DNA from 2 places in the Ruminiclostridium papyrosolvens DSM 2782 genome. Region 2 is predicted to be linked to the other one. Evidence: riboswitches for the same ligand, from Rfam matches in the RefSeq annotation. Region 2 holds a riboswitch; the other holds the start of a gene.
The links. A riboswitch is a leader RNA that binds a small molecule or an ion and turns the genes downstream of it on or off. The one in region 2 is predicted to bind FMN.

Region 1: another riboswitch for FMN. It lies ahead of ribD (bifunctional diaminohydroxyphosphoribosylaminopyrimidine deaminase/5-amino-6-(5-phosphoribosylamino)uracil reductase RibD); the one in region 2 lies ahead of P0092_RS21500 (ECF transporter S component).

The regions. Positions count from the first base shown of each region.
Region 1 is NZ_CP119677.1:3,038,811-3,053,402, forward strand. It holds gene ribH (6,7-dimethyl-8-ribityllumazine synthase) at 1-258, opposite strand, end outside; gene P0092_RS13580 (bifunctional 3,4-dihydroxy-2-butanone-4-phosphate synthase/GTP cyclohydrolase II) at 248-1,510, opposite strand; gene P0092_RS13585 (riboflavin synthase) at 1,538-2,194, opposite strand; gene ribD (bifunctional diaminohydroxyphosphoribosylaminopyrimidine deaminase/5-amino-6-(5-phosphoribosylamino)uracil reductase RibD) at 2,215-3,318, opposite strand; FMN riboswitch at 3,402-3,527, opposite strand; gene P0092_RS13595 (DNA polymerase Y family protein) at 3,725-4,966, shown strand; gene P0092_RS13600 (hypothetical protein) at 4,976-5,209, shown strand; gene P0092_RS13605 (SOS response-associated peptidase) at 5,378-5,998, shown strand; gene P0092_RS13610 (leucine-rich repeat domain-containing protein) at 6,098-10,420, opposite strand; gene P0092_RS13615 (hypothetical protein) at 10,562-11,515, opposite strand; gene P0092_RS13620 (VOC family protein) at 11,549-11,935, opposite strand; gene P0092_RS13625 (helix-turn-helix domain-containing protein) at 12,047-12,886, opposite strand; gene P0092_RS13630 (dockerin type I domain-containing protein) at 13,062-13,970, opposite strand; gene P0092_RS13635 (hypothetical protein) at 14,552-14,592, shown strand, end outside.
Region 2 is NZ_CP119677.1:4,895,757-4,912,610, forward strand. It holds gene P0092_RS21475 (AraC family transcriptional regulator) at 1-476, shown strand, start outside; tRNA gene P0092_RS21480 (tRNA-Pro) at 876-951, opposite strand; gene P0092_RS21485 (tRNA 2-thiocytidine(32) synthetase TtcA) at 1,255-1,974, shown strand; gene P0092_RS21490 (phosphodiester glycosidase family protein) at 2,074-4,932, shown strand; gene galU (UTP--glucose-1-phosphate uridylyltransferase GalU) at 5,015-5,887, opposite strand; FMN riboswitch at 6,043-6,171, shown strand; gene P0092_RS21500 (ECF transporter S component) at 6,278-6,826, shown strand; gene P0092_RS21505 (hypothetical protein) at 7,056-7,352, shown strand; gene P0092_RS21510 (glycoside hydrolase family 3 protein) at 7,639-9,561, opposite strand; gene P0092_RS21515 (TraB/GumN family protein) at 9,690-10,583, shown strand; gene P0092_RS21520 (UbiX family flavin prenyltransferase) at 10,609-11,223, opposite strand; gene P0092_RS21525 (glycoside hydrolase family 94 protein) at 11,280-13,754, shown strand; gene P0092_RS21530 (metal ABC transporter permease) at 14,025-14,861, opposite strand; gene P0092_RS21535 (metal ABC transporter ATP-binding protein) at 14,861-15,670, opposite strand; gene tkt (transketolase) at 15,926-16,854, shown strand, end outside.

The sequences.
Region 1 (14,592 bases), 1.9 Mb from region 2:
GCCCCTGATAACTGCTCCTGCACAAATTACTGCTGAATACTTGCCTGAATTAGCCATTTTTTGAGCCGCTATTGGTATTTCAAAGGCGCCGGGAACCCAGGATACAGTGATATCCGATTCGTCAGCCCCATGCCTTACCAATCCGTCTATAGCCCCGGACAAAAGCTTGCTGCTAATAAACTCATTAAATCGCCCTACAACAATCCCAAACTTTAAACCCCTTGCAATAAGATTACCTTCATTTGTTTTAATGGACATTTCTATTTTCCTCCTGATGCACTGTTGTATTTTCCTGACTTGCATTATTGTTCAAGCCTTCAAATAAATGGCCCATTTTTTCTTTTTTAGTTCTAAGATAAAATTCATTTTTTTCATTTTCTTTTATTTGTATAGGCTCCCGTCCAACTACCTCCAGACCATAACCATTTAGCCCAACCAGTTTTTTGGGGTTGTTAGTCAGCAGCTTTATTTTCTTTATTCCTAAATCGTACAAGATTTGAGCACCTATGCCGTAATCTCTCAAATCTGCCGGAAAGCCCAGTTTTATATTTGCTTCAACAGTATCCATCCCTTGGTCCTGAAGCTCGTATGCACGTATTTTATTTATAAGACCGATGCCCCGTCCCTCCTGACGCATATAAAGCAAAACTCCTTTTCCTTCACGGTTGATTCTGCTCAATGCCGCTTCAAGCTGTTCTCCGCAGTCGCACCGTTTGGAATGAAAAGCATCCCCTGTGAGACATTCGGAATGTACTCTGACCAGAATGGGGTCTGTTGAGTCTGCTACATTCCCCTTTACAAGTGCTACATGGTGTTCACCATTTGTAGTGTTCTCATATCCGATTATTTTAAATTCTCCATAAGCCGTGGGCATTTTTGCTTCGGCAGCTCTTTTAATCAACTTTTCATTTTTTCTTCGATACTCAATAAGCCCTGCTACCGTTATTACCTTTAACCCATGCTTCCGAGAAAATTCCAATAATTGTGGAACTCTTGCCATTCTTCCATCATCATTCATTATTTCACATATTACTCCCGCCGGATAAAGTCCCGCCATTCGGGTCAGGTCAACTGCAGCTTCGGTATGTCCGGCGCGCTTGAGAACTCCTCCCTCCCTTGCTATAAGCGGAAATATATGCCCCGGTTTTTTGAAATCTCCCTGACGAGCATTCATATTTGTAAGCTCAATTATTGTATGTGCTCTTTCAAAAGCCGAAATACCAGTTGTTGAATCCTTGTGGTCCACAGTTATGGTAAATGCTGTACCGAGACGTTCCTCATTGTGGTTTACCATAGGAAAAAGTTCCAGTTCCCTTGCTCTGTCCGCTGTAAGCGGAACACATATCATGCCTTTTCCATAGGTAGCCATGAAATTTATACTTTCAGGGGTAGTCTTTTCGGCTGCCATAAGGAGGTCTCCTTCATTTTCCCTGTCTTCATCATCCACCACTATAATTATCTTGCCTTGGCGGATATCTTCTATTGCCTCTTCTATTGAACTAAAATTCATGAAACTCACTTCCTTTTTTATTTTATATTACATAAATCCGTGTTCCCTGAGAAATTCAGCCGATAAATTACTTCTGGAAGGTTCTGACTCCAAGGGTTCACCTTTTAACATCTTTTCTACGTACTTGCCTATAATGTCACATTCTATATTTACTCTGTCACCAATACTTTTGGAGCCAAGTATGGTGAATCCCCGGGTCAGCGGTATGAGGGAAACCGTAAAAGTACTTGAAGTCAGCTCCGCTATAGTAAGACTTGTACCGTCCAGAGACACCGAACCCTTTTGAACAATATATTTCATAATCTGTTCAGGTGCAGTAATTGTAATAAGAACTGCATTATCCTCTTTTTTTAACTCGGTAATAATCCCCGTTCCGTCAATATGACCGCTGACTATATGGCCTCCCAGTCTGTCAGCAAGTCTTAAAGCCCTCTCCAGGTTCACCTTTTTACCGGGTTTCAGCTTTTCAAGTCCTGTTTTCCTCATAGTTTCCGGCATTACATCTGCCGTAAACCAGTTTCCTCCCAATTCAGTAACCGTAAGGCATATACCGTTTACAGCTATGCTGTCCCCTTTAACAGTGCCTTCAATTACAGTTGTACATTCTATGGAAAGCTTAATTGAGCTGCTGCCGTATACAATGTTTTTTACACTTCCCATTTCTTCAACAATCCCCGTGAACACATATGTCACCTCCTAAATCGCTATTCGTCTGCAATATATCCCTCTATAAGTACATCCCTGTCAAACCCCTCAACTCTGATATCCGACAGAGCTATGGCATCCTTCATTTCTTCTATTCCCTCGCCTCCTACAGGCGTTACAGCCGAACTTCCGCCTATTATCTTGGGTGAAACAAAAGTCATTACCTTATTCACTATACCTGCCTCAAGTGCCGAAAAGTTAAGGTTACCCCCTCCCTCCAAAAGAACACTGTCAATTTCAAGCTTATACAATTCCCTCATAAGCTCCCCGAGATTCACCTTACCACTTTTCTCAATGGTTTTTATAATCCTTACCCCACGTGATAAAAGCTGAGTTTCCTTGTCTTTATTGATTCTATCTGTAGTTGCGAGTATAAGTCCTGCATTTGAATCACCGTTAATTACCCTGCTATCCATCGGAATCCTTCCTCTACTGTCAACTACGATACGGACAGGGTCAATGCCATCTCCGGAGGATGGTCTTGCTGTCAATGATGGATTATCCTTTATTATTGTGTTTACCCCTACCATAATTGAAGATACTCTGTTACGTATTTTATGGACATACTCTCTTGAGGGTTCACTGCTTATCCATCTGGAGTCTCCTGTAACCGATGCAATTTTACCGTCTAAAGTCATTGCCGTTTTCATAATTACAAAGGGAAGTTGTTTTGTTATATAGTGTATGAATATTTCATTCAGCCTTCTTGCCTCTTCCTCAAGGACTCCCACTATTACATTAATATTGGCATCTTTTAGTATCTGTATGCCCTTTCCTGATACCTTTGGGTTTGGGTCCACCATCGCTACAACTACTTCCTTGATTCCAGACTCCGCAATGGCTTTTGCACACGGAGGCGTCCTTCCGTAGTGTGAGCACGGCTCAAGATTTACATAAATAGTCGCACCCGAAATATCAGAGGTAGCATTCTGAAAAGCACAAACTTCGGCGTGGGCACCCCCCAACGCTTCATGGAAACCTTCAGAGATTATTTCGCCATCCTTTACTATAACAGCTCCAACCAATGGATTCGGATTTGTTCTCCCCCACCCTCCTTTTGAAATTTCAAATGCCCTTTTCATATAAAACTCATGTATATTCATCTTGTTCTCCTTGCTTTTATTTCCCTTAAAATGCAAAAATCCCCAGAGGCAGACAACCCCCGGGGACAAAATAGCAAAATTAAATACACTATCTTTCATCCAGACTGTACTGTCGGCTCCGGAGTTTGACCGGATCTGCTTTCGCTCGCGGGCTTATAGCTTGTGCTATCTACCGCCGGTAAGGATTTTCACCTATCCCTGAAGTGTCATTATCATTATTAATATATTTTATTAAAGTAAACTATAGCAGTATTGGATGCTTTAGTCAAGGTATAATTTTATTCCCAGAACACAGAAAATAAAAATGAGTTATTGAGTTTATACTACACAATTTTACCTCTTTACAAGAACATTTGTTCGGATTTATAATGAATGTACGAACAAATGTTCTGACTGGAGTGACTTTATGGATAAAGTAATTTTACACTGTGACCTGAATAATTTTTATGCTTCCGTTGAATGTCTATACAATCCACAATACAGGGATTATCCTTTAGCAGTGTGCGGAAGTCAGGATTTACGTCATGGAATCGTCCTGGCCAAAAACTATATTGCAAAAAGTTTTGGGATAAAAACAGGTGAGGCTATCTGGCAAGCAAAACAAAAGTGTCCAAACCTCGTTATTGTTAATCCTAATTACGCTTTATACCTGAGGTTTTCAAAGGAAGCCCGAGAAATTTATTCCCGATATTCCAACCTTGTTGAGAGTTTTGGCATAGATGAGTGCTGGATTGACGTTTCTGAAAGCACCAAGCTTTTCGGGGAAGGAGAAAAGATTGCAAATGAAATACGTGAACTTATTAAAACAGAGCTTGGTGTTACTGCTTCAGTAGGAGTGAGTTTTAATAAAATATTTGCAAAGCTCGGGTCCGATTTAAAAAAGCCGGATCATACTACTGTTATCAGTCAAAATAATTTTAAGGAAATGGTTTGGAATTTAAATGTTGGTGAATTGCTTTATGTGGGCAGGTCAACCCGCAGGAAACTTAATCAGGTGGGCATAATGACTATCGGAGACCTTGCAGGGACGCCTCTCTCTTTCATTAAAAGGTATCTTGGAAAATGGGGCGAAACTCTCTGGAATTTTGCTAATGGCATGGACTATTCCGAAGTAACTGCAACAGAGTACCACGAAACTATAAAAGGCATAGGAAACAGTATGACAACCGCAAGAGATCTTGTAAACACCGAGGATGTCATGCTTACTTTTACCGTATTGGCTGAAAGTGTTGGTGAAAGGCTTAGAAAACATAATTTGAAGGGTTCTACAATACAGATTTCCATTCGTGATAATGAGCTTGCATCAATTGAGCGACAAGCAAAACTCCCGGTTCCCAGTTATATATCCGGTGAAATTTCACGTAAAGCTATGGATATTTTTAATGCAAATTGGGGTTGGCATAAACCTATACGTTCTCTTGGTATACGTTCAACGGATTTGGTTACGGCGGATACTCATACCCAGCTTTCTTTTTTTGAGGATTATAATAAACGTCCACAATTGGAAACTCTGGAATTCAGTATTGATGCCATTCGTAAAAGGTTTGGACATTATTCTGTTCAAAGGGCGATTTTGCTTAAAGATAGTGCTCTTAATGCCAACCCCGTTGAAGACAATATTATTCATCCTGTTTCATTTTTTAGGTAAGGTGATATTATGAAGAAAGTTTTTGTACAATTAGACGCAACTTTTTCTCCCAGTGGTGAGCTGATACCTGTTTCTTTTGTTTGGGAGGACGGCTCAAAATATATAATAGACAAGGTATACGACTATAAAAAAGCGGCAAGCTTAAAGGTAGGAGGTCAAGGTATCCGCTACCGTTGTAGAGTTATGGGAAAAGAAGTATTTATTTTTTTTGAGGAAGGACGTTGGTTTGTGGAAGGCAAGTAACTCTTACAACCTCGTCATCCACGGAAAATAACTAATTCCCTCATTGACCTTATCACCATCACCAACCCATTTACCTTTTATAATACCTATTTTTTTGTTTGGGAAGATGGAGTAAAATATATAGTAAATAAGGTAGGCCAATAAGTAACTTTTAAGGAGCAACATTTTATGTGTGGAAGATATGCTATTTTTACAGAGGAAGAAAATCAGGATTTAAGAAATATAGTTAATGATATTAATGAAAGACTTAAGGGAAAAGCTGCAACAATGAAAACAGGTGAGATTTTTCCCACTGATACCGTTCCTGTTATAACTGATATTTCTTCTAATGGCAAAAAATCAACTGATTTATTTAAGTGGGGGTTTCCCAATTTCAAGCAGTCCGGCGGGGTTATTATAAATGCCAGAAGTGAAACCGTTCATGAAAAACCCACCTTTAGAAACCTTCTGCAATCAGGACGATGCATTATTCCTGCAAGCGGCTTTTATGAATGGAGAAAAGCTGACGGTAAAAAAGAAAAGTATTTTATTCGCTCAGCATCAGGTAATGTAATATACATGGCCGGACTGTACAATAGGTTCATTGATAACATTGGAGATGTTAATAACAGATTTGTTATCCTTACTACCGATGCAAACGAGCAAATGTCATATGTACACGGCAGGATGCCCGTAATTTTAAGGCCGGAGGATTCTTCTGTATGGCTTGACTGCAAGAGTAACTATTTAATGGTTTCAAAGCTTTTTAAACCTTATGGTGAAAGTATTTTGTTAGATAAAATTGGATAATGTATATAGCAAATAATGTGGCAAAGAAATCTTTACCACATTATTTTACTCATCAACAATGTTTACGACAATATTTAGTGGGAAATTACTAATTGTTGATTATATTTGAACTGTAAAGAGTTTATAATCGGAAATGTTTCCGTATGCATCTTTTGCCCATGCATAATATGTTCCATTCGTATTTGTTGTCCATGTTACTGTTGAGTTTACACTATTAGCAATATTATTCCATGAAGTAGGTATTGTTGCGTCAGAAGTAACCATCCAATATGAAACGCCCGAATAATTATCCGTGAATGATAATGTTACACAAACTGGCACAGTTGTTGTTTCTATATTTAAAACATTTACAGTAGGTGCTGTTTCATCGATTGCAGTCCAAGCATATACTCCGGTATAAAATGCTGATGCTGCTAACGCAACAGAATTCTCCGGGTAATAATAAACGCCCATGACTCTATAGAACGCGGAATCACCTATAAATTGTATATTCTTTGGAATGATGATTCTATTCGTGGTTGAGCCAAGACATGAACTAAATGCATAACTTTCAATTGTGGTTACTGTATATGGAATTGATATAAATTGCAATTTCACACAATTATAAAATGAATATTTGGAGATTGTTGTTACAGAATAAGGTATTGTTATTGAAGTCAAACTCGAACAATTATAAAATGCATAGGAATCTATATTTATTATAGAATTTGATAATGGTATAGACGTTATTTTTGTACATCCATAGAATGCTGAGTCACCAATTGATTTAACAGCATTAGTCATTTGTACAGAGGTTAATCCTGTACAGTTCTTAAATGCCGAAGCTCCAATGGACGTTATCGCCCCTTCAATACTTATTGATGTCAACCCTGTACACCCAGTAAACAGGTAATCTGAGATTTTTTCTGTACCGTTTATTGTAATATTCCCATTTATTCCATAAAACGGTGAAGCGCTGCCTGAGTTTACGGATAGTGAACCATTTATTGTTATATATCTTAAATTACTGCAATTGTTAAATGCGTAGCTATTTAACAAAGTAGATACTCCATTAAATTCAATGGACTGGAGATTTATACACCCGCTAAATGAATATGTATCTATTGAAGTTACAGAAACCGGTATTGTTATTGTTGTCAACCCAGTACAATTAGTGAATGTATAAGAACCTATCAAGGTATTGGAACTTGGTAATGTTATCGACGTTATTCCTGTGCATCCATAAAAAGCATAATTATTTATAATGGTAACCGTACTTGGAATTGATATTGAGGTTATCCCCGAACAATTATAAAATGCATAAGAACTTATATCTATTATAGAATTTGATAATTGTATTGACGTTATTTTTGTACATCCATAGAATGCTGAGTCACCAATCGATGTGACAGCATTAGTCATTTGTACAGAGGTTAATCCTGTACAGTTCTTAAATGCTGAAGCTCCAATGGATACTATCGCCCCTTCAATACTTATCGATGTCAACCCTGTACACCCAGTAAACAGGTAATCTGAGATTTTTTCTGTACCGTTTATTGTAATATTCCCATTTATTCCATAAAACGGTGAAGCACTGCCTGAGTTTACGGATAGTGAACCATTTATTGTTATATATCTTAAATTACTGCAATTGTTAAATGCGTAGCTATTTAACAAAGTAGATACTCCATTAAATTCAATGGACTGGAGATTTATACACCCGCTAAATGAATATGTATCTATTGAAGTTACAGAAACCGGTATTGTTATTGTTGTCAACCCAGTACAATTAGTGAATGCATAAGAACCTATCAAGGTAATGGAACTTGGTAATGTTATCGACGTTATTCCTGTGCATCCATAAAAAGCATAATTATTTATAATGGTAACCGTACTTGGAATTGATATTGAGGTTATCCCCGAACAATTATAAAACGCATAGGAACCTATATTTATTATAGAATTTGATAATGGTATAGACGTTATTTTTGTACATCCATAGAATGCTGAGTCACCAATCGCTGTGACAGCATTAGTCATTTGTACGGAGGTTAATCCTGTACAGTTCTTAAATGACGAAGCTCCAATGGATGCTATCGACCCTTCAATACTTATCGATGTCAACCCTGTACACCCAGTAAACAGGTAATCAGAAATGCTTCCTGTACCGTTTATTGTAATATTTCCACTTATTCCATAAAACGGTACAGCACTACCTGAGTTTACGAACAACGAACCGTTTATTGTTAAATATCGAAGATTGCTGCAATTTTTAAATGCATAGCTATTTAACAAAGCAGATACTCCATTAAATTCAATGGATTGAAGATTTAAGCACCCGCTGAATGAATATGTACCTATTGAAGTTACAGAAACAGGTATTGTTAGTGTTGTCAAACAGGTACAATTAGTGAATGCATAGGAACCTATCAAGGTAATGGAACTTGGTAATGTTATCGACGTTATTCCTGCACATCCATAAAAGGCATAGTCTCCAATTGACGTTACTGAATCACAAATTGTAATTTTGCTTAGCATTGTACATCCATAAAAAGCATAAGACCCTATTTTTGTTATAGAACCTCCAATGTATACTGATTCCAAATTGGTACAATCCTTAAATAGGTAGTTTGGTATTTGATCAGTACCGTTTATTGTAATATTTCCACTAAATCCAGAGAACGGTGCATAGGTAACATCTGTACCAGTTACTGAAATTTTCCCATTAATTGTAATAGAATTTAAACTGTTACAATTTTTAAAAATATAACTACTCAACACTGTAGAAGTTCCATTAAATTCAACTGATTGAAGACTTGTACATCCGTTGAACACATATGTACTTATTGATGTTACAGAACTAGGTATTGTTACTGTTGTCAAACCCGTACAATTAGCAAATGCGTAGGAACTTATTGATGTAATGGAATTTGGTAACGTAATTGACGTAATACCTGTACATCCATAGAAAACATAATTATTTATAATTGTAATAGTACTTGGGATTACTATTTTCGAAGTTATACCTGAGCATCCATAGAAAGCATAGGACCCTAAACTTGCAACTGAATCCGGAAGCGATATTGAGGTTATTCTAGAGCAATTATAAAAGGCTTTATTACCTATTGTAGTAACTGTAGACGGAAGATTTATATATGAGAGATTTGTACATCCATAAAATGCGGAAGCACCAATTGTTGCGACTGCGGATATTTCTACGGAAGTTAAACCCGTGCACCCATAGAATGCAGAAGACCCTATTGCTGATATAGAACCTTCAATGCTGACTGATGTCAAGCTAGTACAATCCTTAAATAGGTAATTTGGTATTTTGCCGGTACCATTTATTGTAAGATACCCAATAAAACCTGAGAACGGGGTATATGTAGCATCCGTACCAGTTACGGAAAGAGTACCGTTTATTGTAATAGTGTTTAATTTATTGCAGCCTTTAAAAATATAGCTATTTAACGCTGTGGAAGTTCCGTTAAATTCAACCGACTGAAGACTTGTACATCCGTTAAACACATACGAACCTATTGAGGTTACGGAACTGGGTATTGTTATTGTTGTCAGGCCCGTACAATTAGTAAATGCATACGAACCTATTGAGGTTACCAAACTGGGTATTGTTATTGTTGTCAGGCTCGTGCAATTAGTAAATGCATACGAACCTATTGAGGTAATTGAGTCGGGCAAAGTTACAGACCGTATTTGTGAGCATCCGTAGAAAATATAGCTATTTATGACTTTAATAGTACTTGGAATCACTATTTTGGAAGTTATTCCTGAGCATCCATAAAAAGCATAGGACCCTAAACTTGTAACTGAATTAGGAATCGATATTGAGGTTATTCTAGAGCAATTATAAAAGGCATTATTACCTATTGTATTAACTGTAGACGGAAGATTTATATATGAGAGATTTGTGCATCCATAAAATGCAGAAGACCCTATTGATGTAACAGTACTGGGTATATCTACCGAAGTTATTCCAGTACATTGATAGAATGCACTAGAACCTATACTAGTTACAGTGTTACCTAAAGATACATAGTTTAATGCAGATAATTTATAGAATGCACTGCTATTTATTGTCTTTACGGTACTCGGTATTACTATGCCAGATACATTAGCCTTTGCTGTAGAGTTGGATATTACTGGATATGATGAACTAGCTCCGCCAACACTAATAACAGTATATCCTGCAACAGTAGTTGGAACAGTAACAGTTCCTCTAAGAGTGGAAGTTGTACAATAAACATTTGTGGCGTAACCATTTGAAAGTGTATATACCCAGGTCCCATCAGTACCTCCAGTCTGAATTGTAGTAGATGCTGCATTTGCAGTGTCTGGGCAGATACTTGAACCTATCAGCAATAACATTACAATTATTGCTGATATCCACCATTTTGAAATCACCTTCTTAAATATAGCCTTCATAGATTTCCTTCCATTTTATTGTATTTTTTGTATTTATTTACATTATAATATATTTTCTTTATTTTTGTAATAAATAGTTTAGAAGGAAAAGTATAATGAAAAACCTTGAAAGTGCTTTTGAAAAATATTAATCCCTACATACTAAGTTTTAAATTCATCCAACCTGCAAAAGTTTTTTAAATAAATGATTTTATCAATGGCAACTCTGGCTTTCCACCAATTTTCACTTATGGCGAATTCCTTTGAAAATCTCTCATTGTTTTCAAACCAGCTCCATGTAATATTCCAAACGCCATACTGAGGCCTTGTATCAATTAGGTAATCAAGCTCTTTTGCTATAATATCCTTATTATCCTCATAAAAGATACTTTCAGGAGAATTTATATAATCTGAAGGTCTTCTGGTATAATAAAGCCATTTAGAGGTATCTCTTTCTATAGAATTATATACAAGCTTTTTTATTTTTTCTGTAAGGGATTTATGGTCAAATTGTAACGCCAGCCCTGTTTTTTCCAAAGTGTCAAGTAACACACAGTAACCCCCTATTCCCATTTCTCCATAATTGTCCGCTGTGCTGAGCTTGCCGATTATAAAGTCAGAAATCCTTAGAGCCTTATTGGATATTTCAGAGTCTTTATCTGCATTCAATAATATGAAACCTGCAATTTCAGCGGATAGTCCAATGCCTTCGAAAGCATTGGCTTCCATGCTGTATGTCCACCAAGGTGCATGGGCGTGGTCGTCATTGGACGGGATATTAAAATACCACCCGTTTTCAGAAAAATAAGCATCACTTCCCAGAAACTTAAATATTCCCTGTATTATCGGATGCTGCTTATCATTAAATCCAATTTCTTTTAAAATATTTATTGCCTTTAAGGTTGTATACGGTGATGAATTTGGATTCCAGCTGTCTGCTTCAAGAGCATGACCAAATCCGCCATCGTCATTTTGATAAAACTCCAGAGCAGAAAGCACTGCCTCCTTACTGCCGTTTTCAAAGTAATACTGCCAAATTGCCAATTCAATAGTTCTTGCATTACGATATATCCATGACTTAATCTCTGTGTAGTCTTTTAATGTAAGTTTTTTCATAATATCACCTCTCGAATATTTTATAACAAAGTATTATATGAACAGGCACCACCATACACCGTACTTATCTATCAGTTCTACACCACATGGACTGAAAAACAGTTCACCAAAAGGAGTAATAATTTCACTACCATCTTGCAAGATTTCATATGCTTTACGTACCCGATTATCTTCACCTGCTCCAAATTGAATACAAAACTGCATGGTATTGCCAGTAAGCCTTTTGTTTCCTCCGGCACGAGTAGTGTCATTAGCTTCACCAACTGCAATGGCTTGTCCGCAAACGTCAAGTTCTCTATGGATAACTATACCATTTTCGTCTACGTCCTGATAACCTATATTTGCATCAAACGCCTTCTTGTATAACTCGAAAGCCTCATCACTTCCCTTGACATAAATTTGAAGTATTGCTCTAAACATATATAACCCTCCCCAGTGTATTTTACACTTTTTACCTGATACTCAAGTACTTAATATTAAGTTTTTATATAATATCATTTTCAGTTTTTGTTGTATTGTAAAAATCCGACATCATCTGTTTTTATATGCAAATATTCGTGCATCTGCAGTAGATAAGGTGTGATATTTTTTGAAATCATTAAGTAAATGCGATTGGTCTGTATACCCATATTTGCAGACACTATCGTGAATATTTAAATTTGTATTATATAAAATATCCTGCCAAAGGTATTGGTAACGAACAAGACCTGAAAGCTTTTTTGGGGAAACCCCTATATTCTCTAAAAACAACCTTTCAAGCTGTCTTTGACTTACTGCCGTGAAACCGGCAAGTTCCGAAATATTGGCTGTACCTTTAGATTTTAAAATTTTATATACAGAATTCATTATATTATTGTTCTGTTTGTCATGGTTTATCTTCTTAATTAGGTATTGTTGAACCCTATCCGCTCTATCATGAAATAATTGATTTCTAATCAGTATATCATACAAGTCTCGCTTAAAGTTTTTAAAGTAGTCCTCAACTTCAACGAATGAATTAAGAACATGTTTCATGGATTTATCAGAAAATAATGGTACAGCCCAACAATAAAATCTAATGGCAAAGCAAGACATTGAGGATGAAACATTTTTTGTCTTATCTATAAATGTAGTATCACTTAGCCCTGCAAAAAAACCATCCAACTCATTTTTATCAGTATTAATGTTGAATATTATATCCATGCATGTATCAGGTATTACAAGCTTGTCTTTTATTTTGATTGACGTAATATCTGAGTAAGGCTTCCGGGTACCCCAAAAACAACATATGTAGGGTTTTAGTGCTTCACATGGCTGAATTTCAGTATAATATTCGTCATATAAAAACGGCTGTGCAGTAATTGGTCGATAAATATTATTTAATTTAAACATTTACTAATCCTTATATGTCTATTTATAGGTAGGTAAGATTACGCGGCAAATTTCTCCAAGATGTTAATCATATTATTACTTGTACAATGCCAAAAGTCAATATGGGCAAAAAACCAAGGGTTTCAGCTATTAGCTGAAACCCTTGGTTTTATATCAGAGGTTTACAATAGTACTTTTATTTGTAAGGTAAGGTTTTTACGATACCTAACAAATACTGCTTCATAATTGCAAAATCGATTGAATCTACAGTGTTATCATCATTGAGATCCAATACTTTAGTATATGTACGTTCAGAATTCAACAAATACATTTTAAACGCCAAGACATCCAATGAATCAACACTTCCGTCATTGTTATAATCCCCATATTTTATTTCAGGAGCACTAGTACCGAAAAAGTTAACTTTTTGCATTTCAGCCCACATAGCTTTTGCTGTTGCTACGCTTCCGGCTGTAGTAGGATGTATACCGTCAGATAGTGTATACTCTGATAAATGTCCGTCCCAGGTTGGTCTTATATCAAAGAAATATGTTTCCGGCTTTACTGCTGCGTTAGCTACTGTAGATTGCATTATAGGTCTTAACGCATCCAATTTTCCCTTTAACCCATTGAGATCTCCGTTTGGATTAGGATAGAATAAATAAAATACTTTAACAACGCCGTCACCTTTCATTTGTTTCAATAGATTAGTAACTGCATCTGTTGCATTCTTAATAAAAGGTGTGCTTTCATTATATGGTGCAGGAGTCCAACCTTGCAGACAATCGTTCCCGCCACCATCCATTATTACATACTTAACTTTACCGGAACTAATACCATTTGCGTACTGAGAAGGAATTCCATTATTTGCTAGTGTTGCTCCAGATACCGGATTGTTTCTAAATCTATCATTTGCACCTAAAACACCAGCATTTCTAGCTTCATTTTCCAAGGCTCTGACAATTTCACCGGACAAGGCAAAATAAGAATCGCCAATAATCATAACATCGCTTCCATTGATTTGAGGGGTTGCAGCAAAAATAGTTGCTGGTGCAAAACTTGTCAGAATAATAGCCATGATGATAGAAAATAAGAGTTTTTTCATGATTTTTACCTCCAAAAAATTTTTTTATAGATGAATTCACTTTTATTCTAAAATTTTTATTGTGAGGTTTTTATAATTTATATAAATACATTCTGGGAATTCATTTTATTACATTATATTACAAATTAATGATTATATAAAGAAAATATTGTAAGAATATACAAATTGATTCTACGGCAATAACTGATCGCATTTTAGGAAATAATTTACTTTTTATGTAAATTTAAGTTATAATTAATTGAAGTAAAATTTACAGACTTGAAAGTCCTATGTAATTCTATGGCAAGTTATGGTAAAAACAAAAAATTATATACCGTTCACCTGAAATATGCAGTTAAACAGAAAGGTGGTGGTCTTTATGAACAATGATTATTTAATTCTTTCAGAGTAAAGCGGTATATGCTATATTATTAAATCAGTTATTCGCCTATAGTTTTACATTTTCAGGACAGGTCTAACATCTTTCATGGCATTAATTGCTAATCTCAAAAATTTCAGGAGGGTAATACATGATTAATAATACTAGATTAAAAAGCAGGTTAAAAGCAACTATTGTTACATTAATTATGATAGTATCAATTATGATACCACAACTTACCTTTGCCCAAGGTACATACGATAG
Region 2 (16,854 bases):
TATTCAAACCGGGATTCACTATTGTGGGTACCCAGCATAAAATACTTAGCAGGAAAGGCGATAATACAGCCAACGCTTATGGCAAGGATTTCTTCCATAATCAAAAGCATGTAATAAAGAATGCAGTTAATCCAGATGTATATTTCGGGTATACGGATTGGAGCAAATATAACGATGGTTATTTAAATTATATGCCCTCTATACAGGTGTCTGACTTGAATCATATCCCGGACGGTATGGCAGGAATATACGTACCTACAAATAAATATGTTGTTTTTCGTTTTGTAGGTTTCTTCAGACCTGAGGAGATAAAAGGAAGACAGGTGGGTCGGCTGATTGTTCATTTATACAGGCGATGGATTACGAACTCATATTTTAAATCAGCTGATACCTTTGGCTTTGAATATATTGATACTTCTCTTTCAAATGACAACTATTGTGAACTGGATATATATCAGCCAATAAAGGAACGATAGTCAACACCTGGGAAATATTTATTTTGGTTTTTGCCCCGCCGGGAGGCCAGTGGGGCATACGGGGAGACTGGTCTCGCCCGTAAGGCGCTTCGTGCCTTGAACATAGTAAAAGGCACCTGTGTTTTCCGCAGAAAACACAAGCGCCGTAGCCTTCCCAGGTTCAAGTCCCTATTTATTTCATAGCAAAAAATCCTCGACAGAAACCTGTCGAGGATTTAGTTGGTCGGAGTGAGAGGACTGACCGTCTGCTTCACTTCGTTCGCAGACTTACGCCTCGACTTAAGTCTCGGCACACTCAGCTAAAAATGCTTTGCATTTTCTTAACGCTTCGTGCCTTCCCAGGTTCAAGTCCTTTACACATAACAAAAAACCAGAACATCAAAGATATTCTGGTTTATATGGTCGGAGTGAGAGGACTTGAACCTCCAGCATCTTGGTCCCAAACCAAGCGCGCTGCCAATTGCGCTACACCCCGTTATTTACACACTCGTTGTTTTCTCGAGCGCAAAAGTATTTTACTATAGCCCCAAAATATAATCAATCCGTACATTGAGCATATTTCAGCATTTACCCTTCTATTTCTTTATTATGCTCACTTTTACACGGTTTTATTACCTGTTTTGTCATATTAATTTTGCTCATACATTCACTGTGTGTTTTCAACATTTTCACTACTCCTAAGAGCATTATATCCAATATGTAACATAATTGAAATGTAATATCTCTTGATACGTCATGGTAGTTTTTTTATAATGTAGTAAAACTAAGGAAAAAGGATGTGGTGTCTATACAGCGTATTTTAGGGCAAGTCAGACGGGCGATTCAGGACTATAACATGATTGAAGACGGAGATAAAATTGCAGTTGGCGTAAGCGGCGGAAAAGATAGCATGACCCTTCTTACTGCACTAAGACAGCTTCAGAATTTCTATCCTAAAAAGTTTGAGCTCGAGGCAATCAGTCTTACAATGGGTATAGGAAATGCCGATTACACTCCGGTTGTCGAATATTGCAAACAAATAGGTGTCAATTATTCGGTTGAAGAGACCTTAATTGGGAAGATAATTTTTGAAGTGAGAAATGAAAAGAACCCTTGTTCTATGTGTGCAAACCTTAGAAGAGGAGCTCTCCATAATAAAGCAAAAAAGCTTGGCTGCAATAAGGTTGCTCTGGGCCATCATAGGGACGATGCTGTTGAAACTCTCTTGCTCAGTAGCTTCTATGAAGGAAGAATACATACTTTTTCTCCTGTGACTTATCTTGACAGACAGGATTTATATCTTATTCGTCCTCTTATTTATACTGAAGAAAAGCAAATAAAAGCAGTTGTAAAGTCCGAGAGTCTTCCAATTGTAAAAAGTCCATGCCATGTAGATGGTAAAACGAAACGCCAGTATATCAAGGATTTAATCCTAGAACTCCAAAAGGATAACAGAGAAATCAAAAGCAACCTCTTTGGAGCAATAAAACGTGCGGAAATCGACGGATGGCACGAATAGCATCATACCCCGTAAAGTTGTTGCAATATAACCTGGGTATATCCATTTAATTTCACAGCGGGGTAAATCAACATAATATTGGGGGTACATAACAGAAAAATGAATAAATACATACGTAGAAGTCTTGCACTTTTAGTTATCTTAACATTGCTGCTGACATCCTTCAGCAATGTATTCGGTGCACAGCAGCTTATAAGTCAGACTGTTAAAAAGCAGACTGTTACTTCGGGTGTAACTTTGGAAAACTATGACCGCTTTACTACAAGCGGATGGATTAAGTCATATGTTCTCAGAGTGGATTTATCTGATAAAAACGTAAAGGTGGACACACTGGTAAATAAAAAGTCAGTTGTGGGATCTTCAACTGTTTTAAATCTGGCAAAAAACAGTGGAGCTATTGCTGCGGTTAATGGCAGCTTTTTTGATTTCGGAGCCAAGGGAAGCGGTAACAGTTATACCTACGGTCCTGTTGTTTCTTCAGGGCAAGTTGATCTGGCAGCTACCAGAGACAGCAAGGATACTGCAACCTTTTCCCTTAATGATTTAAACGAAGCACTATTTACATACTGGAATACCAAAGTAGAGCTTATCACTCCAAAGGGCGAAAAGAAAATTGCAGCATCCTATAACAGGTACAAAGGTGTTTTCAACGGGATGACAATTGTAGATGCAAAATGGGGTGCTAAAACTCCGGGCGCTACTGCCCAATACCCTGATTGGATTGAGATGGTAGTAGAAGACGGTGTTGTAAAAGAGTTCAGCGAAAACAAACCAAGTATTGATATGCCGAAAAAGGGTTTTGTTGTTTTAGGCTCAGGAAGTCATATTCAGTATTTAAAGGATACCTTCAAGGTTGGTGATCCCGTTGATTATAGTATCACCATGAACGTAGATACAAATAAAATGACCATGGCTCTTACAGGCGGTGCAATGCTTGTAAAGGACGATAAAGTTCTAAACACTTTCTCTCATAATCCGGTGTCACCGAGTACAAGGGCGGCGAGAACTGCAATAGGAACCTCAAAGGACGGAAAAACCTTGATTATTGCAGCTGTTGACGGAAAATCCAGCTCCAGTATTGGTATGACCCAATCAGAACTTGCATCTTACATGCATGAACTTGGCTGTGCCAATGCCCTGAATCTGGACGGAGGCGGTTCCACAACACTTGTATCCAGAGAACAGGGTACAACAGGTCTGAGTGTTCAAAATCGTCCTTCAGACGGCTCCCAAAGAGGCGTAGGTGCTTCTCTGGGTATTTTCTCAGTAGCACCCCAAGGGCCTGTGGATACTCTTTTTGTAACTTCATATGAAGATAAAGTATTTGTTAACACCTCCAGAGCCTTTAATGCAAGGGGTCTAGACAAATATATGAATCCTGTTAATATTAATCCAAATGATATAAAATGGTCCGTCTCCGGTGTAAAGGGTACTTTCAAAGGAAATCTGTTTTATCCTACAACGGCGGGAGAAGCTGTAGTTACGGCAAAAATAGGTGAAAATGTTGTGGGAACATGTCCTATTACTGTACTGGAGTCTCCGTCCAAACTTGAACTGAATTATGACACTCTTAATATTAACCCGGGAAGTTCAGTTACATTAACCGTTAAAGGTTGGGACAAAAACGGTTATACATCAAGTATTCCACCTGCAAACATAAAATGGAGTACAGGCGGAAATGTAGGAAAGGTATCTTCATCAAATGTATTTACTGCAAACAAAAGCGGAGGAACAGGTTATGTAACCGCAACAGTAGGCTCAGCAGTTGTCTCATGCCCTGTGTCAATTCGTATGTCAGGTATAACCAAAATTATTCAGGACTTTAATTCAGCAGGTATTAACCTTATAACCTCTCCAAAATCAGCTAAAGCATCTTATAGTCTGGCATCGAACGTCTATAAGTCAGAAAAATACTCTGCGAAAATCACATATGATTTTTCCACTGACTTAAGCGTAAACAAGACAGCATATCTGATGCTGCCAAATGGAGGCTATACCTTGGAGCCTACCACCTCAAAACTTGGTATGTGGGTTTACAGTTCGGCCAAGAAGCCAATTTGGATAGGAGCAACAGTCTACGACTCAAAGGGAAACTACAGCAGCGAGTATTTTGCAAAAGGAATCACCTGGACAGGCTGGAAGTACCTTGAAGTGTCTTTAGATGATTTGAACACACCTAAGAAGGTAACAAATGTATTTGCTGTTCAGCCTAAAAAAGGAAAGTCTTCAGGAACAGTTTACTTTGACAACCTGACAATGGTTTACACAGGCTATCCTGCTGTTGATATGTCAAAGGCTCCAAAAACAACCGTACTCAAAGATGAGCATTATAAGGATAGTACTGTAGCAGGAGCAGATTCAATGACATTTTCAGTCTTTGGTCAGTCAACAGCCTATACCGCCTCCAACAAGACACAGATTGACATGCTTAACAAATTGGCAGGACAAGTAAGCTGCTCTGTAAATGTGTCTGTACTGGTAGGTTCAAATGACGGACTTACAAGAAGCAGTATAAAGGTTCCTCAGTTGAGTACCGCGGCAAGCTACAAGTCTTTGGATGTTAACGGAAGCAGACTTATTCAGCTTAATACTGCCAAAGGCGGCTTGCGTTTAACAAACACAAATGAATGGTCATGGTTTATTAATCAGCTCAACTCCTTTAATGGTAATAATGTATTTGTGTTTCTCAAGGAAGATCCTTTAAAGTTCAATGATACTAAAGAAGGACAGCTTCTAAAAGAAACACTTACAGATTATAAAAAGAAAACAGGAAAGAATGTATGGGTATTCTACAAAGGAAATTCCAATTCAAGTTATATGGACAAAGGCGTTAAATATGTAATAACCGCCGGCTTTGATTCCTATGGCTTCAGTGACAGCAACAAAGGCGCTGCAAAGTATGCCGTTGTAAATGTTAAAGGGAACTCCGTAACCTACCAGTTCAAATCCTTTAATTAAGACATAAAAATAAAACCGGAAACATTAAAAGCGAAATGCTTTACTGTTTCCGGTTTTTATTTTTTAAGTAAAAAGTTGCTTATTAAGGAAGCTGCTCCATTTTGTGTTTCAAAAAAGCTGTAAATTCATCTTTTAATTCTTCTCTTTTTAGTGCATATTCCACCGTAGCCTTTAAAAATCCAATTCTGTCTCCTACATCATACCTGTCGCCTTCAAAATCAAAAGCATACATTGCTTCTTGTTCCATTAGCTTCTGCAATGCGTCTGTGAGCCATATTTCACCATTTTTACCCGGTGTAGCAGATTGCAGGAACTCAAAAATTCTGGGAGAAATAATATACCTGCCCAGTATAGCTATATTTGACGGTGCCTGCTCAACCTCCGGTTTTTCAACCAAACCTTTTACCTTATAAACTCTTTCATCTATCTGTGTTCCACCAATAACACCATATTTTGTTACATCCTGCAGGGGTACTTTTTGAACCCCCAGAATAGTAGTCTGGTATTCGTTGTATACATCCATCAACTGCTTAATACATGGTACCGGAGAATCCACTATATCATCGCCCAGCATAACAGCAAAAGGCTCATTTCCGATAAACGATTTAGCACAATAAATAGCATGGCCCAGGCCCTTTGCTTCCTTCTGTCTTATGTAGTGTATATTTGCAATATTTGAAATCTCCTGTACAACACTCAAAAGCTCCTGCTTTCCTTTTCTATGGAGCTCTTCTTCCAATTCGTAAGATTTGTCAAAATGGTCTTCAATCGCCCTTTTATTTCTTCCGGAAATAATAAGTATATCTTCTATTCCCGCAGCAACTGCTTCTTCAACAATGTATTGTATAGTAGGTTTGTCGACTATAGGTATCATTTCTTTAGGCTGTGCCTTGGTTGCAGGTAAAAATCTGGTTCCAAGACCGGCAGCAGGTATTATCGCTTTTCGTACTTTCATAGATTTCCTCCAAATGTACTTTATTCAAATATATTTTACCACATATTTTAAATTTACCGCAACAAATGTTTCCATTTATACCCTTTTAACCCAATGCATTGATTGTCCCCTTATTTTATGTTATAGTTTTAACATAGATGTAATTAAAAACTTCATAATATCTTCAGGGCAGGGTGTGATTCCCTACCGGCGGTAATGTACTCTTTTGTATTAGCCCGCGAGCGTTTTGCAGACATGGTGCGATTCCATGGCCGACAGTATAGTCTGGATGAAAGAAGAACAATAAACAACATTGATTTGTTATTTGGTTAAGCTCTGTGGATTATTATTCATAGGGCTTTTTAATTTACTTATACTTATATTTATTTTATCATAAGGGGGCAAATTTCAATGAATAGCAGTAGAATCAGAAAAATGACAACAATGGGTGTATTGGTAGCAATTTCGGTAATTCTTATATTATCTCCACTAAAATTCCCTTTTCCCGCTGCACCGTTCCTTGTGTATGATGCTGCAGATGTAGCGATTATTATTGGGGGCTTTATCTTCGGTCCTGTGGAAGGCATTATCCTAACTATTGTAACAGCGATTGTACAAACCTTAGCAGTCAGCAGCGACGGATGGATAGGCTGCATAATGCATATTGTCGCTACGTCAGCTCTGGTAGGTATTTCTTCTATAGTTTATATGAAGAAAAAAACTCTCAAAAGTGCTGTTACTGGTTTAATTCTGGGAAGTCTTGCAATGACTGCACTAATGATACCAATGAACATGATATTTTATCCTTTATTTGCGGGAACTCCTATTGATGCCGTAATTAAAATGATTGTTCCGGCTCTGCTTCCTTTTAATTTAATGAAAGCAGGTCTTAATTCGGCTATCGCCTTATTATTGTATAAATCTGCCGGAAAACTATTATCCCAAATAGCCTTGAAATAAGGCTTTTGAAGAACTATTACTCCAAAACTCAGGAAATGATTGCAATTATTTGTTATAGCTATTATGATATATGTTATCAAAAATATAAAATATTAGGAATTATATATTTACATTAAAATAATTAGCACGTATTATAATATTAACATCATATTGTGACAGTGTCACAGGGGCATCATATGCCAATTAATTTTTATTTTTGCTAATGCAATAATTGCGGGGTGATATTGGTATGGAATTTTGTAATAAATGCGGCTCTTTGAAGATTGGTGGGAATTGCACAAACAAAAAATGTGATCACCATGTAAAAGCTATGGTAGAGTTGGCTACAACTCAACAGGTTGAGTACATCAAAGAGTTGGCAGAGCAGTTAAATGAGGATATCAGTGATATGAACTTTGAAACTATGACAAAAAATGATGCTTCATATCTTATTGATGACTATCTGGAACGTTTGGATGACAGTGACAAGAAATTAATTGCTGAAGATGATATTCTTGAAGAGGAAGAAACTGACGAAGAAGAATGATAAATTTATATTATATTTTAAAAAGCGAGGGAAAATTCCTCGCTTTTTATTTTTTCAACAAAATACCCTAAAACCTGTTGATAACTTCTGAATTATCTGTTAATTATAGCTTGTGGATATGTAATACTGTTCATAAAAAACTGTGAATAACTATAAAACCACTGTTAAACCAAGGATTTCCCGTGTTTTCTACATACTTTTTAATATTGTGTTATATATGTGGATAATGTGTATAAATCTGTGTATAATTTAATTTTGGCAGTTCACATAAGTGTGGAAAAGTAGATTAATTTGAATATTTTAAACTAAACCCATATTGAAACAGAGCATTATATTCTTCATTGTTATCCAACTTTTCAATTGTAATGGGAAGTTGTTCAGATGATTTCGGCCAACTGACAGGCAGTCGTCCTTTGAAATTGCAGTTATCTCCGTAAATAACCGATGCAACCGCCCGCCCTTCCGTTCCGGGCAGCCATGCCTCAACAAGAGCATCCCATCTATTAAGCTCACTTGTGATTATCCGCGGTCTCCCCGATACAATAATAACAACTACGGGTTTCTTAGATTCATATGCAATTTGCAGTGTCTGAGCATTTTCACTAAAAGCCAGACCCTCGCTTAATCCTATATTTTTTTCATCGCCTTTTCCTTCGGCATATGGATGTTCTCCTAATACTGCAACAACAACTTCTGCGTCCCTTATTTTTGCAGGATCTGTGATTATAACTCCTCTTCCTTCATCTGCCATTTCCTTAAATCCATCCAGAATGGTAGTACCTCTCATCCACTTCTTATCACCAATATCTAATCCACCCTGCCATGTCTTTGTCCATCCGCCGCATTGTACGCCTATATTATCAGAGGCTGGCCCAATAACTGCAATCTTTGCCGATTTTTTAAGAGGAAGTATGTTCTTTTTGTTTTTCAGAAGAACCAAAGATTCCTTCACAGCCTGTTCTGCAATTTTAATATTGGAATTCTGCCTGATATCATAATTCTTATTTGTCTTATCACCTTTAACATCAAATTTGTCTGAATCCATCTTTACTCGAAGTATCCTGAAAACTGCTTCATCTATCCTGTCCATATTTATATCCTGCCGCTTCTCACTTGCTGCCTCCAATAAACATTTATAGGACTCTTTCCACCGCTTTCCTTCCATAAGTACATCTATTCCTGCATTTACTGCATTTACTACCTTTACATAAAGGCTGTTGCCCTCCAGATACTCAACACCCTCGTAGTCACTTATTACTACTCCTTGAAAGCCAATATCCTGCTTTAGTTTATATTCTATAAGATCTCTTTCTGAGTGGTTTTTTCTGCCCTTTACACTGCTGTATGATACCATAACTGATTTTACACCCGCTTTAACTGCATCCTTAAATACAGATATATATTTATCTTTAAGTTCCTCTGTGCTGATATTGGTATTTCCACGATCAAGCAATCCGTTCATGCCGGAGCCGAATTCAACTGCTCCGTCTGCCACATAGTGCTTTGCACATGCGATTATTCCCTTTTCCTGAAGAGCTGCTATAAAAGGAGTCGACATCATAGTCACAAGATCCGGTGTCTCACTGAAACACTCATAGGCCCTCCCCCATCTTATATCGTTGCTTACTGCAACGCAGGGAGCAAATGTCCAGTCAACACCTATTGAATTTAATTCATCTGCCACAGCCCCTCCAATTTCCCCTGCGAGTTTTCCATTACGGGTAGCTCCCAAGGCGATATTGTGAGGATATATAACGGTATCCTTCATATTGTTATTACCATGAACGGCATCCACGGCAAATAAAAGCGGTATGGACAGTCTTGACTCTTTCGCCGCAGTTTTATAATTGAGTATCATTTTTCTCCAACCATCCGGGTTATTTTCTTCCGGAGCTGAGCCCCCTTGGGCGAATACAGACCCTATTGAGTAGGTTTTAACATCCTGAGCGGTAACATAGTTCCTTTCCGCCATTATCATCTGCCCTACTTTTTCCTCCAGAGTCATCTTCTTTATGTATGCAGTTATATTTTCTTTGATTGATTTTTCTTTGTCGTATATTGCCAATGCTCCCGAATTATTTCCGCTGTCTGTGGAAATATTAGTGTTGTTGGGAGCCTTTTGTTCCTTTGGCGCAGTATTATTGCAAGAGCATAATGATATTATTAATAAAGAGGTAAGAAGTAATCTTTCCAGTCTTTTAATGTTCAATTGATCACCCCAGTGCTTGGTATATATTACTATAATATTAAAATAATTGTAATATATCAACATTAATCTACTTATATCTTAATATAGTTAGTAGTATTTAATAAATTTATATTATCCGGAGGTTTTCAATGAGAAGATTAATACCCTTAATTACCTTAATACTTATTATATCCCTTACTTTGGCATCGTCCGCTTCTACTGAAGCCCTTCCTGCCGAAAATAGCCATGTAAGCATGTGGAAAGTAACAAATCAAAATGATACCTCACAAAAAAATATTACATATCTTCTGGGCTCATTATCAATTACAGACAAAAGTGTATTCCCTTTGAGTACACTTCTGGAAAAGGTATACAATGAATGTTCAAGAGTCATTGTAGAAACCGACATGACTAAAACTACACAGGACCAGACCGTAACAGCCCTGCTAAAATATGGGCTGCTATCAAAAACAACAATAGATAAAGTGTTAACAAAAGAACAATACACCAAAGCAGACAACCTTATAAAAAAGTATACTCAAAACAAGAAATCACTTGCTGCTTACAAGAGTTTTATGCCTTGGGTTATAGAAAACCTGATTTCCGGTCTTGCTGTCAGCAACTCACAAAGTTTTTTGCAAGACCCTGTTCCCTCATATTTTATAGCAAAAGCAAAGAAAGACGGAAAGTCAATAGTTGAGATTGAATCTCCAGATACCCAACTAAGCAGGCTCAGCACAATGTCATATTCTCTCCAAGGTACATTACTCGAGAATACCATTAAAGCTATAGAACAGGAGTCTGAAACTGTAAAAAATGCAACAGCATTATGGAAAGAAGGGAATGTTGAAGGCCTTGACGAGTTATATACCTTTGACAAAACCGCTCAAACAGCCGTAGCCCAAAAAACCTATGAGTCTATTACAAAATATTTAAAATCAGGAGGCAAATATTTTGTAATAGCAGATATTTCAATGCTGACGGGAAAGAACGGTATTATTAATATGCTCAAGGAAAAAGGCTATAAAGTAGAACAACAATAGTAATGTAAAAGGGTTTTTGGATAACTTATTCCCATCTGCGTCCTATTTCGTTAACAATTCCTAAGCAATCACATATTTTCATAGCCTGATGATTCAGTATATCCTCAATGCTTTTAGGCTTATTATAAAAAGCCGGCATTGGGGGTATTATTTTTACTCCCAGCTTTGAAAGCTTGAGCATATTTTCAAGATGTATGGAGTTAAGGGGTGTTTCTCTGGGGCAAATAATCAGTTTTCGCGATTCTTTAAGAGCTACATCAGCCGCTCTTGCTATAAGAGTGTCACATATTCCGTTTGAAATACAAGCCAGTGTCTTCATGCTGCAAGGAACTATTACCGTTGCATGGGTAATATATGAGCCGCTGGAAATCCTCGCTGCCAAGTTGCCATTATCATATGTGAAATTTGCAAGCTCCACCACCCGCTCAATACTATAGTCAGTTTCTATACCTATATTCTTAATGGCGTATTTACTCATTACAAGATGGGTGGTTACTTGAGGTATACTCTTTAATACCTCAAGGAGCCTGATTGCATATATGGCTCCCGAAGCCCCGGAAATGCCTACTATTATATTTATTTTACAACACCTGCCCTTGGCCCTTAATAATTTTTTACTAATGTTTTGAATTGTTGACATTTATTTTAAGATTTATGATATTATTATCTCTGAATTTGGTTTTCGGAGGTGCTTTAATGAATTTTGGTCATTTTAATGCAGTTAATAAGGAGTATGTAATTACACGCCCGGATACTCCTGCCCCCTGGTGTAATTATCTTGGGTCTGTAGACTATGGTGCAATTATATCCAACAATGCAACGGGCTATAGTTTTGTAAAATCCGGTGCAGCCGGGAGAATAATTCGTTTCAGATTAAATTCCATGTCCAACGACCAGCCCGGAAGATTTATTTATATACGGGACAATGAAGACGGGGATTACTGGTCAGGCTCGTGGCAGCCGGTTTGCAAAGCCATTGACAGCTATAAGAGTGAATGCAGACACGGAACTGCCTATACTATTATTTCATCCTCCTACAAGGATATAGAAAGCCGTACCCTTTATTACGTTCCTCTTGATAAAAACTATGAGGTATGGAATTTCAGAATAAAGAACAACAGTACAAACAAACGGAGCTTATCTATATATGGAATGGCGGAATTCACAAACCATGACCACTATGAAAATGATACTGTAAATCTTCAGTACTCGCAATTTATAAGTAGAACACATTTTAAAGAAAATCACATACTTCAGGTAATCAACGCAAATGGAAGTGAGGCATCAGCAGATGTTGAAGGAACTTCCAATAAAAAGGGCGACCCCATATACAGATTTTTCGGTCTAGCAGGGCAGTCAGTTTCTGCTTTTGACGGCGAAAGAGACATGTTTATAGGTAACTACAGAAATTATGGCAATCCTGTTGCCGTGGAATCGGGAAAGTGTTCAAATACCGTTTCCTATAACGGAAATTCCTTTGGAGCTCTCCAGACAGATATAGAATTAAATCCCGGTGAAGAAGCTGAAATGACTTTCCTCCTTGGAGCAGGAAATGGAGCTTTTGCAAGAGAATTAATTTCAAAATATGCTACTGTTGAAAAGACAGATAATTGCTCTTGTGAGGCTTCTTTTGATTTCAGCCAAGTCGTTTCACATGAGCTTAAACAATTGAAAACTTTCTGGCATTCGAGGCTGGGCAATCTACAGGTTGAAACCCCTGATGATAATTTTAATAATATGGCAAACGTCTGGAATGCATACCAGTGTTTTATAACTTTTTTCTGGTCAAGAGCAGCCTCCTTCCAATACTGTGGTCTGAGAAACGGATTAGGATACCGTGACACGGTACAGGATATACAGGGTATAATCCACTTAGACCAAAATGTGGCAAGAGAAAGACTTTGGCTTATGCTTTCGGGACAAGTTTCCAATGGCGGTGGTCTGCCTCTTGTGAAGTTCGACCATAGGCCCGGAGAAGAAGCTACTCCTGATGAATCACAGTACGCAAAAGAAACGGGGCAATCCTTTTATCGGGCAGATGATGCTCTTTGGCTGTTCCCAACAGTTATTACATATATTAAAGAAAGCGGAGATTGGGACTTTATAGATGAAAGCATTCCTTATGCAGACAAGGGAGAGGCAACTGTATATATACACTTGAAACAAGCAATACAGTTTAATTTGGACAGACAAGGCAGTCATGGTCTGCCTGCAGGTTTGTATGCTGACTGGAACGATTGCCTTAGACTTGGCTCAAAAGGTGAATCTCTCTTCGTAGCCTTCCAGCTGTACTATGCACTTAAAATATTTGAAGAATTTGCAGTTAAAAAGGGTTCTTCAGCAGATATTGCATGGGTAAAAGGCCTCCTTGAAGAATTAAACGGAAGTATTCAAAAGTCTGCCTGGGAAGGGGACCAATATGTACGAGGATTCACTGAGGACGGATATATTATCGGCTCAAAAAACAATTCCGAAGCAAGCCTGTGGCTTAATCCTCAGGTCTGGTCCGTTATAAGCGGTGCTGCTGAAGGGGAACAAGCCAATGCAGTTCTTGATAAGGTATATGCTAATCTGAATACCAAATATGGTGCAATGTTGTTCTACCCTGCTTTCAGAGAATACGGTCTTCCTGTGGCAAGAATGTCACTATTTAATGCGGGAACCAAGGAAAATGCGGGAATTTTCTCACAGCCCCAAGGTTGGTTGATACTTGCTGAAACTATTATAGGAAACGGTAACAGGGCCTATGAATATTTTACCGAAATAAATCCTGCTGCCATGAATGACAATGCCGAAAAGAGAAAACTGGAGCCATACATACACGGACAGGCTACAGAAGGAACTGATACCCAAAATCACGGACGTTCACATGTTCACTGGCTGACAGGTACAGCATCAACTGTAATGGTTTCAATGGTATACGGAATTCTGGGATTACAGCCTGAGTACGATGGTATAAAAATAAATCCATGTATCCCTTCGAACTGGACGAACTTTAAAATGACCAAGGTATTCAGAAATAATGTTCTCAATATAACTGTCGATAACAGTCAAGGTGTGGAAAAAGGAGTAAAATACGTTACCGTTAACGGAAAGCGTATTGATGGCTGTTATATCAGCACAGATGAGCTTAAAGCTACTAATGAAATAGTAGTGGTAATGGGGGAATAAAATAGAAAGGGTTGTTGTAAACCAGTACGCTAGTATAAATTGTATCAATGGAAGCTTGGTTAAAGATATTTGCAGTGGTTTATCGGCGAAGACGGATATTTTACCGTAATACCTACACGATGTAGGTATTAGCGACACAATGAATCATGGACGATGAATGTGAGCGACGGTAAAATATCCTGAGATGAGCCGCTATAAACTCTAGCAAATATCTTGGAAGCAATCATTGATATAATTTTGTACGGGAGTACAGTTGTTAAAACAACCCTATTATATAAACCTTTTTCTTAATCCAAGTGTAATAAAGTATATAACCGCCGCAATAATAACTATCGTTGCTCCCGTTGCAGTATCCAGATAGTACGACATGATAAGACCCCCAATACCCGAAACAAAGGAAATCAGTAATGCAATGATATTGTACTGTCGGGCGCTTGATGATACGTTTCTTGCAGCAGCGGCGGGAAGAACCAGAAGGGAATTAATTATCAGAAGTCCAATCCACTGTATGCTGATTGTTACCACCACTGCAATAGCAGATGTAAAAGCCATTTCGACAGCCACGGTATTTATTCCCCGACTTTTTGCAAGTGATTGATTTAAGCTTACCAAAAGAATTTTATTGTAAAACATTAACCAAAATACGATTATTACAATGGCTATAATGAGTAAAAGTCCTACCTCTCCTGCACTTATACTTAAAAGATCTCCCACCAGAACAGAAGAATATTTATTGCTGCCTTTTGAGTACATTAGTACAACACCCAAGGCTATTGCAGCAGATGAAAATACTCCTATAACCGTATCGGTGGATGTTTTCGTTTTATTCTTAACAATCGTAATAAGAACAGCAAAAGCTATTGAAAAAGCTATTGCAGACCACATAGGCTGAAAAACACCTATTGCCGTGCCTATTGCAATTCCGGTAAAAGCGCCGTGACCCAAGGCATCAGAGAAAAATGCCATACGGTTGTTTACTATAATAGTTCCCAGAATACCGAATACCGGAGCAATCAGCAAAATAGCCAGAAAGGCATTTTTCATAAATTCATAGCCAAGCCAACTAAATGGAAACAAAATATCAAGAATTTTATATATCTGCTCCACTATTTCCCGCCTCCGTTCTCGTCGGTTTCATTTCCCAGAATACCGGTCAGACCGAAGGTTTCATGCATGCGTTTATCAGTGTACACTTCTTCGGGAGTTCCGTTTAGTATTACAGTTCTGTTTAACAAAATTACCCTGTCTGCATGTTTTCTAACCAAATCAAGGTCGTGGGAAACAAGTATTATTGTCAAATCATATTCTTTTCTTATTTTAGAGACTATCTCATAGAAAACTTCAAGTCCCTTCCTGTCAACCCCCGACACAGGCTCATCCAAAAGCAAAAGCTGCGGCATCGGCTCAAGTGCCAGTGCCAGTAGCACTCTTTGCAGCTCTCCACCGGACAAAGCTCCCAATCGTTTGTCTATAAGCTTCTCAGCCTGAACTCGGCTCAAGCAATCTACAATTCTTTTATCCAGTTTTTTTGAAACACCCTGCCAAGCAGGTTTTCTGCTCATACACGATGCAAATAGATTTTTTACGCTAAGAGGTGCGGAAGTATCAAATTCCAGCTGCTGAGGAACATATCCCACAACAGGCCTTCCGGCAGCCTCTCCACTGGCTCCTGCAAATACAATATTACCTTCGTGCTTAATTTCTCCCAGTATAGATTTGAGTAAAGTACTCTTTCCTGCCCCATTAGGGCCTATAATCGCAGTCAGCTCCCCACAGTGAAGATGAAGACTTACATCCTGCAATATTTGTGTTCTGCCTATGGTTACTGAAAAATTTTCAATCTTAGTACAGCAATATCCGCAGCAGCCCACGTTATTTTCACAATTACCTCTGTGCTTTCCAATAAACTCTTCCATTATATTTCCTCATATTTCAATTAAATCGCAGTTAATTTTAGTATTACCTATTATACACCTTTCACTTTGAAAAGATAATATTTTTAATAATATATGGTATGAATCACTATCCATATGCAAACACTTAATTATAGCTGTTAAAAAATTTTTGAAATATTTTATTGCATAACTATAATTTTTTGTAATAGATAATCATTTTTATATATTTTTGTGTTAATATGTTTAATGTAATAATTATATTGGGGAGGACTAATAATGAGCATGATAGACACAGCTTCTATTAACACTATAAGGGTGTTGGCTGCAGAAGCAGTTCAAAAAGCATCTTCAGGACATCCGGGTTTGCCACTGGGTGCAGCACCTATAGCCTATACAGTTTGGGCAAAACATATGAAACATAATCCTAAAAACCCACAATGGCCGAATAGAGACAGATTTGTACTCTCAGCAGGTCATGGTTCAGCAATGCTTTACTCAATGCTGCATGTGTTCGGTTACGATGTTTCAATGGAAGATTTGAAAAATTTCAGACAATTTAACAGTAAAACTCCTGGACATCCTGAATACGGACATACACCGGGCGTTGAAATTACAACAGGACCTCTTGGTCAAGGTGTTGCCAATGCAGTTGGTATGGCAATGGCTGAAGAGTTTATGGCTGCCAAATTCAACAAGGACGGCTACAAAATAGTTGATAACTATACTTTTGCATTATCAGGAGACGGCTGTCTCATGGAAGGCGTTGCAAGCGAAGCAGCGTCACTTGCAGGTACCTTAAAACTGGGCAAGCTTATATTACTTTATGACAGCAACAATATTACTATAGAAGGAAATACCGACATAGCTTTCACAGAAGATGTTGCAAAACGTTTCGAAGCATACGGTTGGCAAGTACTTAAAGTTGAAGACGGAAACAGTGTTGAGGACATAAGTGCAGCAGTTGCAAAGGCAAAGGCTGACACAAGCGCACCTTCAATTATTATCATTAAAACTCAAATCGGTTACGGCTCACCAAAAGCAGGAAGCTCATCTGTTCACGGCGAACCTCTTGGAGACGAAGGACTTGCAAAGACCAAGGAATTCTTGGGAATGTGCAAGGATGACTGCTTTAATGTTAATGATGAAGTTTCAGCTTACATGAATGGAATTATTGATTCAGGTATAAAGGCTGAAAACGAATGGAA